3 regions of the Streptomyces sp. NPDC005302 genome follow, and region 3 is predicted to be linked to each of the others. Evidence: riboswitches for the same ligand, from Rfam matches in the RefSeq annotation. Region 3 holds a riboswitch; each other region holds the start of a gene.
What was found. Region 3 has a riboswitch for S-adenosylmethionine ahead of ABZT74_RS17460 (putative leader peptide). Riboswitches for the same ligand answer to the same signal wherever they lie in the genome.
Positions count from the first base shown of each region.

Region 1: another riboswitch for S-adenosylmethionine. It lies ahead of thrC (threonine synthase); the one in region 3 lies ahead of ABZT74_RS17460 (putative leader peptide).
Region 2: another riboswitch for S-adenosylmethionine. It lies ahead of ABZT74_RS07645 (aminotransferase class V-fold PLP-dependent enzyme); the one in region 3 lies ahead of ABZT74_RS17460 (putative leader peptide).

Region 1 covers NZ_JBEXGN010000002.1:380,422-383,842, reverse strand. Annotated here, with positions in the region: gene ABZT74_RS04075 (trehalose-6-phosphate synthase) at 1-532, opposite strand, end outside; gene ABZT74_RS04070 (glucosyl-3-phosphoglycerate synthase) at 610-1,554, opposite strand; SAM riboswitch class I at 1,760-1,916, shown strand; gene thrC (threonine synthase) at 1,934-3,232, shown strand; gene ABZT74_RS04060 (MoaD/ThiS family protein) at 3,229-3,421, shown strand, end outside.
Region 2 covers NZ_JBEXGN010000004.1:204,181-207,601, forward strand. Annotated here, with positions in the region: gene ABZT74_RS07635 (rhomboid family intramembrane serine protease) at 1-291, shown strand, start outside; gene ABZT74_RS07640 (Lrp/AsnC ligand binding domain-containing protein) at 334-615, shown strand; gene ABZT74_RS07645 (aminotransferase class V-fold PLP-dependent enzyme) at 656-2,035, opposite strand; SAM riboswitch class IV at 2,223-2,339, opposite strand; gene trpD (anthranilate phosphoribosyltransferase) at 2,425-3,421, opposite strand, start outside.
Region 3 covers NZ_JBEXGN010000010.1:152,235-155,655, reverse strand. Annotated here, with positions in the region: gene ABZT74_RS17470 (MFS transporter) at 1-943, shown strand, start outside; gene ABZT74_RS17465 (glutathione S-transferase C-terminal domain-containing protein) at 959-1,795, opposite strand; gene ABZT74_RS17460 (putative leader peptide) at 1,915-1,980, opposite strand; SAM riboswitch class IV at 2,017-2,161, opposite strand; gene ABZT74_RS17455 (hypothetical protein) at 2,318-2,452, shown strand; gene ABZT74_RS17450 (amino acid ABC transporter permease) at 2,621-3,421, shown strand, end outside.

The sequences.
Region 1 (3,421 bases), on a different contig from region 3:
GCGCCCACGGCGTGTGCGAGAAGTGGCCGATGCGCAGGTCGGGGCGGAGCGTGCGGAGCATCCCCGGCACCAGGCACAGGTGGTAGTCCTGGACCAGTACCGAGGCGCCCTCGGCGGCCTCCTCGGCCAGCGCCTCGGCGAAGGCCTGGTTGTAGGCGCGGTACGCGTCCCACTGGCGCCGGAACCCGGCGTCGAAGACCGGCTCCAGCGGGGTCTGGTACAGCATGTGGTGGACGAACCACAGCACGGAGTTGGCGATGCCGTTGTACGCGTCGGCGTGCACCTCGGCGTCGATGTCCAGCATCCGCACGCCGTCCTCGCCGACCCCGCGCCGCACGGCCTCCCGGTCGCCGTCACCGAGAGCCGCGCACACCCACAGGGCGTCCGCGTCCGGCCCGATCGCCGAGAGCCCGGAGACGAGCCCGCCACCGCCGCGCTTGGCCTGCAGTGAGCCGTCGTCCTGGGTCTGATAGGTGATCGGGCCGCGGTTGGACGCGACGAGGATGCCGTGGGCACCGTGCGTGGAAGCCATGCCTCGAAACCTAGCCCCGTCTCGAAACGCTCAAACGTTCCCGTCGGCCGTATGCGATCGCCGGCCGACGGGCCCGCTCAAGCCGCTGTGCGCTGCTGGTACTCGGCGATTTCGGACATGGGGGGCCTTTCCTCCGTGTCCACCGAGTACGTGCGCGGCCGGAAACCGTCCCGCGTGCGTTCGAACTGGGTGAGGGCGGGGCGGATCAGGTGGCCGCGGGCCAGCCGCAACTGGGCGGTGCGGTAGATCGCGGCGGCCATGCGGCCGAGGGCCTGGCCGTCCTGGTGGCGGTGTTTGCGCACCCCGACGTCCACCTGGGCGAGGGCGTCCAGGCCCACCAGGTGCAGGGCGTCGACGAGCATGCCCAGCTCGACGCCGTACCCGACGGGGAACGGCAGCTGTTCGAGCAGGGAGCGCCGGGCGGCGTACTCCCCGCCGAGCGGCTGCACGAAGCCCGCGAGCTGCGGCCAGTGCATGTTCAGCAGGGGGCGGGCCATCAGCTCGGTGACCCGGCCGCCCTGTCCGGCGGCGCCGCCCAGCGGACGGTCGTACATGGCCTTCACCAGGTCGACGCCGGGGTCGGTGAGCAGGGGGCCCACGATCCCGGAGACGAAGTCGGACGAGAACTCCCTGAGGTCCGCGTCGATGAAACACACGATGTCCCCGCTCGTCACGAGCAGCGACCGCCACAGGACCTCGCCCTTGCCGGGCACGGCCGGCAGCCGGGGAAGGATGTCGTCGCGGTGCACGACCCGCGCGCCCGCGGCGGCGGCGACCGCGGAGGTGCGGTCCGTGGAGCCCGAGTCGACGACGACGATCTCGTCGACGAGGGGCACCTGCTGCATCAGGTCGTGGCGGATGATCGAGACGATCTCGCCGACCGTCTCCTCCTCGTTGAGCGCGGGCAGCACGACGCTGACCGTCGATCCGGAGGTGCGTTTCGCGGCCATGATCCTGTGGAGCGGGCGGTCGGTCAGGGACCAGGAGCGTGTGCTCAGCCAGCGTTCGACGTCATTCAGCACGGTCTGCGGCTCCTCACTGTCTGATCACACGCTCTCATCAGCGTGCCCGCTGCGGCCAGCGGCTGATCGCTTGCCGTCGTCTCGCGGTTCGGACGACTGCTTCAACTGTCCTGGCCTTCGGTTACAGTCTTGAACAACGCGGATGACCATCGCATGTCCTGGATCATCGGCGCCAACTGTGTTCAACAGTTCAACAATTTAATACCGCTCATCCAGAGGGGCAGAGGGATACGGCCCGATGAAGCCCCGGCAACCCTCCAGCCGGTCTCGTACCGATCGAAGTCGATCGTGTCGCGAGGCTCCCGGCTAGGGAAGGTGCCAAATCCGTCTCACGGCGAAGTGCGTCGTGAGGAAGATGAGGAGAAAGGGCCTCGCCTCCATGGCTGCGCAGACAGTTGCAAGCACCACGAACTCCGCAGAAGCGGTCGATCTCGGCCCGGCCGCGGCGCTTTCCTGCCGGGAGTGCGGACATCGCGTCCCCCTCGGCCCGGTCTTCGCCTGCGAGGAGTGTTTCGGCCCGCTGGAGATCGCGTACGACTTCTCGGCCTACGAAACCGAAGAACTCCGCAAGCGCATCGAAGCGGGACCCGCGAACATCTGGCGCTACGCGCCGCTGCTGCCCGTCCCCGCGGACGTGGCGGACAAGCCGAACATCAACCCGGGCTGGACCAAGCTCGTGCAGGCCGACAACCTGGCCCGCGAGCTCGGCGTCGACGCCGGCAAGCTCTTCGTCAAGGACGACTCCGGCAACCCGACGCACTCCTTCAAGGACCGCGTCGTCGCCCAGGCCATCGAAGCGGCCCGCGTCTTCGGCTTCACCACCCTCTCCTGCTCCTCCACGGGCAACCTCGCCGGCGCCGTCGGCGCCGCGGCGGCCCGCGCCGGCTTCCGCTCCTGCGTGTTCATCCCGCACGACCTGGAGCAGGGCAAGGTCGTCATGGCCGCGGTCTACGGCGGCGAGCTCGTCGGCATCGAGGGCAACTACGACGCCGTGAACCGCTTCTGCTCCGAGCTGATCGGCGACCCGGCCGGCGAGGGCTGGGGCTTCGTCAACGTCAACCTCCGCCCGTACTACGCCGAGGGCTCCAAGACGCTGGCGTACGAGATCTGCGAGCAGCTCGGGTGGCGGCTGCCGGACCAGCTCGTCGTGCCGATCGCCTCCGGCTCCCAGCTCACGAAGATCGACAAGGGCCTCCAGGAGCTGATCAAGCTCGGACTCGTCGAGGACCGGCCCTACAAGATCTTCGGCGCCCAGGCCGAGGGCTGCTCGCCGGTCTCCGTGGCCTACAAGGCCGGCCACGACGTCGTCCGGCCGCAGAAGCCGGACACCATCGCCAAGTCGCTCGCCATCGGCAACCCGGCGGACGGGCCGTACGTGCTCGACATCGCGCGGCGCACCGGTGGTGCCGTGGAGGACGTGAACGACGAGCAGATCGTCGACGCGATCAAGCTGCTCGCGCGCACCGAGGGCATCTTCGCGGAGACGGCCGGCGGTGTGACCGTGGGCGTCACCCGCAAGCTGATCGAGAACGGTCTCCTCGACCCGACCCTCACCACGGTCGTGCTGAACACCGGCGACGGCCTCAAGACCCTGGACGCGGTGGCCTCCGACACCGGGCTGACCGCGACCATCCGCCCGAACCTCGACTCCTTCCGAGAGGCAGGCCTCGCATCATGAGCGTCAACGTCCGCATCCCCACCATCCTGCGCACCTACACCGGGGGCGCCGCGGAGGTGACGGCCGAGGGCACGACCCTCGCCGAGGTCATCAGCGACCTGGAGAAGAACCACACGGGCATCAGCGCACGCGTCCTGGACGACCAGGGCAAGCTGCGCCGCTTCGTCAACGTGTACGTGAACGACGACG
Region 2 (3,421 bases), on a different contig from region 3:
CTGTACCTGTTCCCCAAGGCCAGGGTGACCAGTCTCTTCCCGTTCCTGTTCTTCCTGCCGCTGCGCTTCCCGGCCTGGGTGGTGCTGCCGTTCTGGTTCACCCTGCAGTGGCTGGCGGCGGGCCAGAGCGAGTCGGGCCCCGGCGTCGCCTACCTGGCGCACCTGGTGGGCTTCTCGCTGGGCTTCGTCTACGCGTGGGTACGGTTCGGGCGCCGCGGCACCGTCGCACCCGTGACGGGGGCCCCGCTCGGCGCCCCGCCGGACGGACGGGGCCGGATGGAGCGCGAGTAGGGTGAGATCCCCAGCAGTGGCCCCCTAGGGAGAGAACCAGCCGTGATCACCGCGATCGTCCTCATCAAGACCAGCGTGGACCGGATCCCCGAGATCGCCGAGTCGATCGCGTCGCTGGAGAGCGTCAGCGAGGTCTTCTCCGTCACCGGCACCTACGACCTGATCGCCATGGTCCGGGTCAAGGCCCACGACGACCTCGCGGACGTCATCCCCGGCAGCATCAGCAAGATCCCGGGCGTCGAGGCGACGGACACGCACGTGGCGTTCCGTACGTACTCCCAGCACGACCTCGAGGCGGCGTTCGCGATCGGTCTCGACTCCTGACCGAGGCGTACGCCGCCTCGCGGCGGGCCGTCGCGGGTTCCTAGACCGCCGGCACGCAACGGCCGTCCTGGGTGCGGTACTGCCACCGCGCGCCGTCCCGCACCAGCTCGCGCACCGCGCTGACGAACCGCTCGACGTGCTCGTCGGGCGTGCCGGCGCCGAAGCTGACGCGGATGGCGTTGAGGGACTTCTCGCCGGGCGCCGCCTCGGGGGCGCCGCACTCCCCCTGCGTCTCGGGGTCGCTGCCGAGCAGCGTGCGGACCAGCGGGTGGGCGCAGAAGAGACCGTCGCGGACGCCGATGCCGTACTCGGCGGACAGTGCCGCCGCGAAGTGCGAGCTGTTCCAGCCCTCGACGACGAAGGAGAGGACGCCGACCCGCGGGGCGTCGTCACCGAAGAGGGAGAGGATCCGGACCTCCGGGACCTCGGCGACGCCGGCGCGGACGGTGCGGATCAGGTGCTGCTCGCGGGCGAGCAGGTTGTCGAAGCCCTCGTCGGTGAGCGCCTTGCAGGCCGAGGCGATGGAGTAGGCGCCGATCACGTTCGGCGAGCCGGCCTCGTGCCGGGCCGCGCTGTCGTGCCACTCGACGTCCACGCCGCCGTCCGCGCGCCGGGTGACCTTGCGGCTGGCGCCGCCGCCCGCCAGGTAGGGGTCGGCCTCGCGCAGCCAGTCCGAGCGGCCCGCGAGGACACCCGAGCCGAACGGCGCGTACAGCTTGTGCCCGGAGAAGGCGACCCAGTCGCAGTCGAGGTCCTGGACCGACACCGGGTGGTGCGGGGCGAGCTGGGCGGCGTCGAGGACGATCCGGGCGCCGTGGGCGTGCGCGGCGGCGGCGAGCTCCCGCACCGGCCACAGCTCCCCCGTGACGTTCGAGGCGCCGGTGACGCAGACGAGGGCCGGCCCGTGGCCCCCGTCAGCGGACACGGCGCGGGCGGCCAGAGCGCGCTCCAGGGTCTCGACGGCTTCGCCGGGGGTGCGCGGGGCGTTCAGGTACGTCACCTGCGCGTCGCGCCAGGGCAGCAGCGAGGCGTGGTGCTCGGTCTCGAAGACGAAGACCTGGCAGTCGGCCGGGAGCGCGGCGGCGAGCAGGTTGAGCGAGTCGGTGGTGGAGCGGGTGAAGACGACCTGGTCGTCGGTACGGCAGTCGAGGAACTCGGCGACGGTCCTGCGGGCGTTCTCGAACAGGTCGGTGGACAGCTGCGAGAGGTACCCGGCGCCGCGGTGGACGCTGCCGTAGTAGGGGGCGTACGCGGCGACGTCGTCCCACACCCGCTGGAGGGCGGGCGCGCTGGCGGCGTAGTCGAGAGCGGCGTAGGTGACCTCGCCGCCGGTGACGAGCGGCACGGTGACGTCCCGGCCCAGGACGGGCAGCGGGGCACAGACCGAGACGTCGGCGGCGGTGGTGGTGGTGACAGACATGGCGGGCTCCTGTGAGGCAGGCGGGATCGCCGCGCGAGCCGGCCGCCCGGAGGCAGCGCTCGGCGCAGGAAGGGGAAAGAAGGGTGTGCGGAGGCGGGGCTCGGCGCCCTATCGCATTCGCTTGCTCACAGAAGGCTCCCTCGAACGACCAGGACCCCTGGTTGCATCCACTCGAAAGAGTGGGAGGGGTCCGCGCTTGCCGTAGACCTCGCTGCCTACGACCTGGTCCTCACCCGGGGCACCCCGCCACGGACGGAGGGTTGCCGGACAGCCGGCCGGGGCCTGATGGCTGTCGCTCATGACCTGATACAGCATCTTGCCAGAAGATCTTCGACGCGCAAGGCGCGGTCCGGATTCTGGACCGCGCCCCGCGTCACATCACCGGCACCTCAGGCGTTGCTGGCCGCCACCCACCGGTCGAGGGTGCGCTTCGCCGCCCCGGAGTCGATGGCCTCCGCCGCCTTCGCCATCCCCTCTCGGAGCTGGTCCGCGAGCGGCGCGTCCGTCGGTGTCAGGGCCACCAGGGCGGCCGCCGCGTTCAGCAGCACGGCGTCCCGTACCGGCCCGGTCTCGCCGTCCAGCAGCCGACGGGCGACCTCCGCGTTGTACGCCGCGTCGGCGCCGCGCAGCGCCTCCACGGGGACGACGTCGAGGCCGACGTCACGGGGATGGAAGTGCTCCTCGGTGACCTTGCCGTCACGGACCACCCAGACCCGGGAGCCGGCGGTGGTGGTCAGCTCGTCGAGGCCGTCGTCGCCGCGGAAGACGAGCGAGGAGTTGCCGCGCTCGGCGAAGACGCCCGCCACGATGGGCGCCATCCGGGGGTCGGCGACCCCGACCGCCTGGGCCCTTACCCGGGCCGGGTTCGTCAGCGGGCCCAGCACGTTGAAGGTCGTCCGGATGCCCAGCTGCCCACGCGCGGCCGCCACATGGCGCAGCGCCGGGTGGAACTTGACCGCGAAGCAGAAGGTGATCCCGGCCTCCTCGGCCACCTCCGCGACGCGCTTGACCGTCAGCTGGAGATTGACCCCGAGCTTCTCCAGGACGTCCGAGGAGCCGGACGCGGAGGACGCGGCGCGGTTGCCGTGCTTGACCACCTTGGCGCCGGTGCCGGCCACCACGATCGAGGACATCGTGGAGATGTTGACGGTCTTCGCGCCGTCGCCGCCCGTGCCGACGATGTCGACGGTCCGCCCGGGCACCTCGATCACGTTGGCGTGCTCGTACATCGCCCGGACGAGTCCGGAGATCTCCTGGACGGTCTCGCCCTTGGCCCGCAGCGCCACCACGAAGCCGGCGATCTGGGCGTCGGTCGCCTCGCCGCGCATGATGCGGTCCATCGCCCAGGCCGTGTCGTCCGCGCTCTGGTCGCGGCCTTCGAGGAGA
Region 3 (3,421 bases):
GGACCGGATGTCGCGCTCGCGGCTGATGGTCCTCGCGGACGTCCTTGGCGCGGGGGCCTACGCCGGACTCGCGGCGATGGTGCTCACCGGGCACGCCCCCTTGGCGGCCATGTGTCTGCTCGCGGTGGCCGCCGGAACCGCGTCGGCGCTGTTCGGGCCGGCGATGGACGGCATGGTGCCGCTCGTCGTGCCCCGGGACCGGCTGCAACGGGCCAACGGGCTCCTGCGGATGGCCACCAACAGCTCCCTGCTGCTGGGTCTCGCCCTGTCGGGAGTGACGGTCGCGCTGGTCGGCCCGGGGTGGGCACTCGCGCTCAACTCCACGTCGTTCGTCGTCAGCGCGCTGCTGGCCTCCCGGCTGCGGGTGACCGCGAGGCCGCCCCGCCGGACGTCGCGTTGGGCCGATCTGCGCGAGGGCCGGCGGGAGTTCACCTCCCGCCAGTGGCTGTGGGCCGTCGTGGCGCAGTATGCGGTGGTCGTCGCGGCACTCAACGCCAACGTCGGGGTCCTCGGTCCGTTGACGGCCGAGCAGCACTTCGGCGGAGCGAGGGCCTGGTCGGTCATCGTGGCGGCGCAGGCCGTCGGCACGGTCGCCGGCGCCATGTTCGGCGCCGGCGTCGCGTCGGACGTCTTCGGCGTGCTGTGGGCCACCACCATCCAGCGGGAGATCCCGGAGCAGGTTCTCTCCCGCGTCAGTTCCTACGACTGGTTCGGATCCCTGGCTCTCGCACCGCTCGGACTGCTCGTCGCCGGGCCCGTCGCCGCCGCCGTGGGGACGGACAGGGCCCTGGCGGGGTGCGCCGCCCTGATCGTCCTGGCCACGGCGGCCGCCCTGTTGTCGCCCCAGGTGCGCACCCTGCGCGCCACCGTCGACGAGGCCCCGGCACCGGTGCCCGCGCCCAGGGCCGTCCAGTGCGAGACCGGCGAGGAAGCGGCCGGCTGACCCGGGGCGGCTCGCTCACGCCGCGGCGCGCACTCCGTCGTTCCCGGTCCGGAAGGCGGGGAGCTCGCCGAGGCGGCGGACGTAGTCGCGCAGGCGAGGGTGTGCGCCCAGGGCGTCGGTCGGGGCGAGGTGGGAGAGGGCCACCCACGCGTCCACATCCGCCGCCGTCAGGCTGTCTCCCAACATGTAGACAGAGCAGAGGAGTTGGCAGTCCAGCAGGTCCAGGGCCGCCGTGCGGTCCGAGGCGTGTGCCGACGGGGTGACGTCGCGGTCCAGGAGATCCCGGAGCGCCTCGATGTCGGCTGTCTGCGACGCCGGCATCAGCGTGGGCGCGGGGCGCGCCCCGCGCCCGGACGGCAGGCTCGTGAGGTCGCGGAGGATGTCGGAGATGTCGTTGCTGACGATGCGTCCGGTCCATCGGTCGCAGAGCGCGGGCGCCGTGAACGGCCCGTCGTAGTGGTGCTCGGTGGCCTCGTAGGCGCGGCGCAGCGAGGCGAAGGCGTCGGGAGTTCCGGCCGGGTGGGTGAGCAGGGTCGTGGCGACCGAGTTCGTCAGACCCAGCAGGCCGAGGGTGATCGAGATCCGCAGCGAGCGCGGACAACTCGCCGCCAGATACACCTCGTAGCGGTGTGGCGCCGGGTAGAAGCCGCCGGCCAGACCGACACCGATGCGGCTGTGGGCGGTACGGGGGAGCAGGGGCGGTGCGGACGTCCTGGAGGCGGCCGCAGGGGACGGACTCGGGCCACCGGCACGGGTGAACGGGCCTTCCTCACCGCCGGTGTGGGTGGTCGAACTCTGGCCGCAGGGACGGGATCCGGCCGTGCTGGAACCGCGCGAAGCTGTCTCGGGCATGACTCTCCCTAGGGGGAACGAGGAAGCCATCGCCGCCTTGAGGGCATGAGCGATGAGCGGCGGAATGCGAAGCGACCGCGCCGGACGCGCGGGCCAGGACCGAACGGGCCGGCAGGGGATCAGTAGGCGCTGGAGACGCGCAACAGATCGATGTGCAAGCGCCTCGTCAAGTCGTTCCGCGGCATTCTCACCGGTCCCACCTCCTGGGCTCGCGGGACGCGAGACCACGCTTGCCCCACCGCACCGGCGGGACCCGGTCGTCACCCGGGGCACCCCGTCGCGGTGGAAGGGTTGCCTGTCAGCGAGCCGGGGCCGATGACCACAGGAGCGGGCGAACCCGCGCCGTGGGCGCTGACAATCGTGACCGTCCATGCCAGTCTCGGCGCGCCCCCGAGCTCCGTCAAGAAGGCCGACGACACGGTCTCACCTGGTGGGCACGCGCATTGACATTCTTTTCGGACCGGGCCTAACGTGCGGCCCACAACAAGACGCCCCAGGGCCGGAGAAGTGATGGTGACGGCGATGTACGCAGCTGACGGGACGGCCGCATGGCGGCGCCTCGGCCGCGACGTGCTGTGCGCGGACCGCTCCGTCGACCTGCTGCGCGTCAACAGCGCACTGTGTACGGGCACGTGTCGCACCCTCCGCCAAGGCTGACGGGTCTCCTTCCGCGTCTCTGACGATCACCGCTGTCGCGGTGTGTCCCTCTCCGTCCAGCCCTCGTTCCCCGTGCGCTCCCGTCTCGTCGTGTGCTGAGCCGCTCCGGCTCCACATCACGCTGCCGTTCGCCGTGGTCCGGGGTGTCCGAATCCGCTGGAGCTCTCCATGAGTGAATCTCCGGGCACAGCTGTGTCCTCCGGATCAGCACCGCCCGCCGAGGTGATCCCCCGTCCCGACGTCCCCGCAGCGCCGAAGCCCCTGACGGCACAGCGAGTCCTGCCGCTCCGGCGCCCCGGCCGCTGGATCATCACGGCCGTCGTGCTCGTGCTGGTCGCCCAGATCGCCCACGGACTGGTGACCAACCCCTTCTACCAATGGGACCGTTTCCAGTACTGGTTCCTGCGTCCGACGATCCTCGACGGTCTGCTCATCACCCTCGAAGTCGCCGTGTACAGCGCGGTGTTGGGTCTGCTGGGCGGCATCCTCCTGGCGCTGGCCCGGCTCTCGCCGAGCCCGGTGCTCCGTGCCGTGAGCTGGGTCTACACCTGGCTGTTCCGCTCGGTTCCGCTCATCGTCGTCCTGCTCTTCCTCTACAACTTCAGCGCTCTGTACAAGACGTTGAGTGTCGGAGTGCCGTTCGGGCCGGCCTTCTTCTCCTTCGACGAGTCCCGCCTCGCCACCGACATGGCCGTCGCCGTCATCGGACTCGGCCTCAACGAGGCGGCGTACGCCTCCGAAGTGGTGCGCGGCGGCCTCCTCTCGGTCGACCAGGGCCAGCACGAGGCGGCCTGCGCACTGGGCCTGCCGAAGCGGTACCAGTTCGCGAGGATCGTCTTCCCGCAGGCGCTGCGCTCCATCACCCCCAACTACGTCAACCAGCTCATCGGCCTGATCAAGGGCACTTCCCTGGTCTTCTACGTCTCCCTGCTGGACCTGTTCGGCTCCGTGCAGAGCATGGGCAGCACC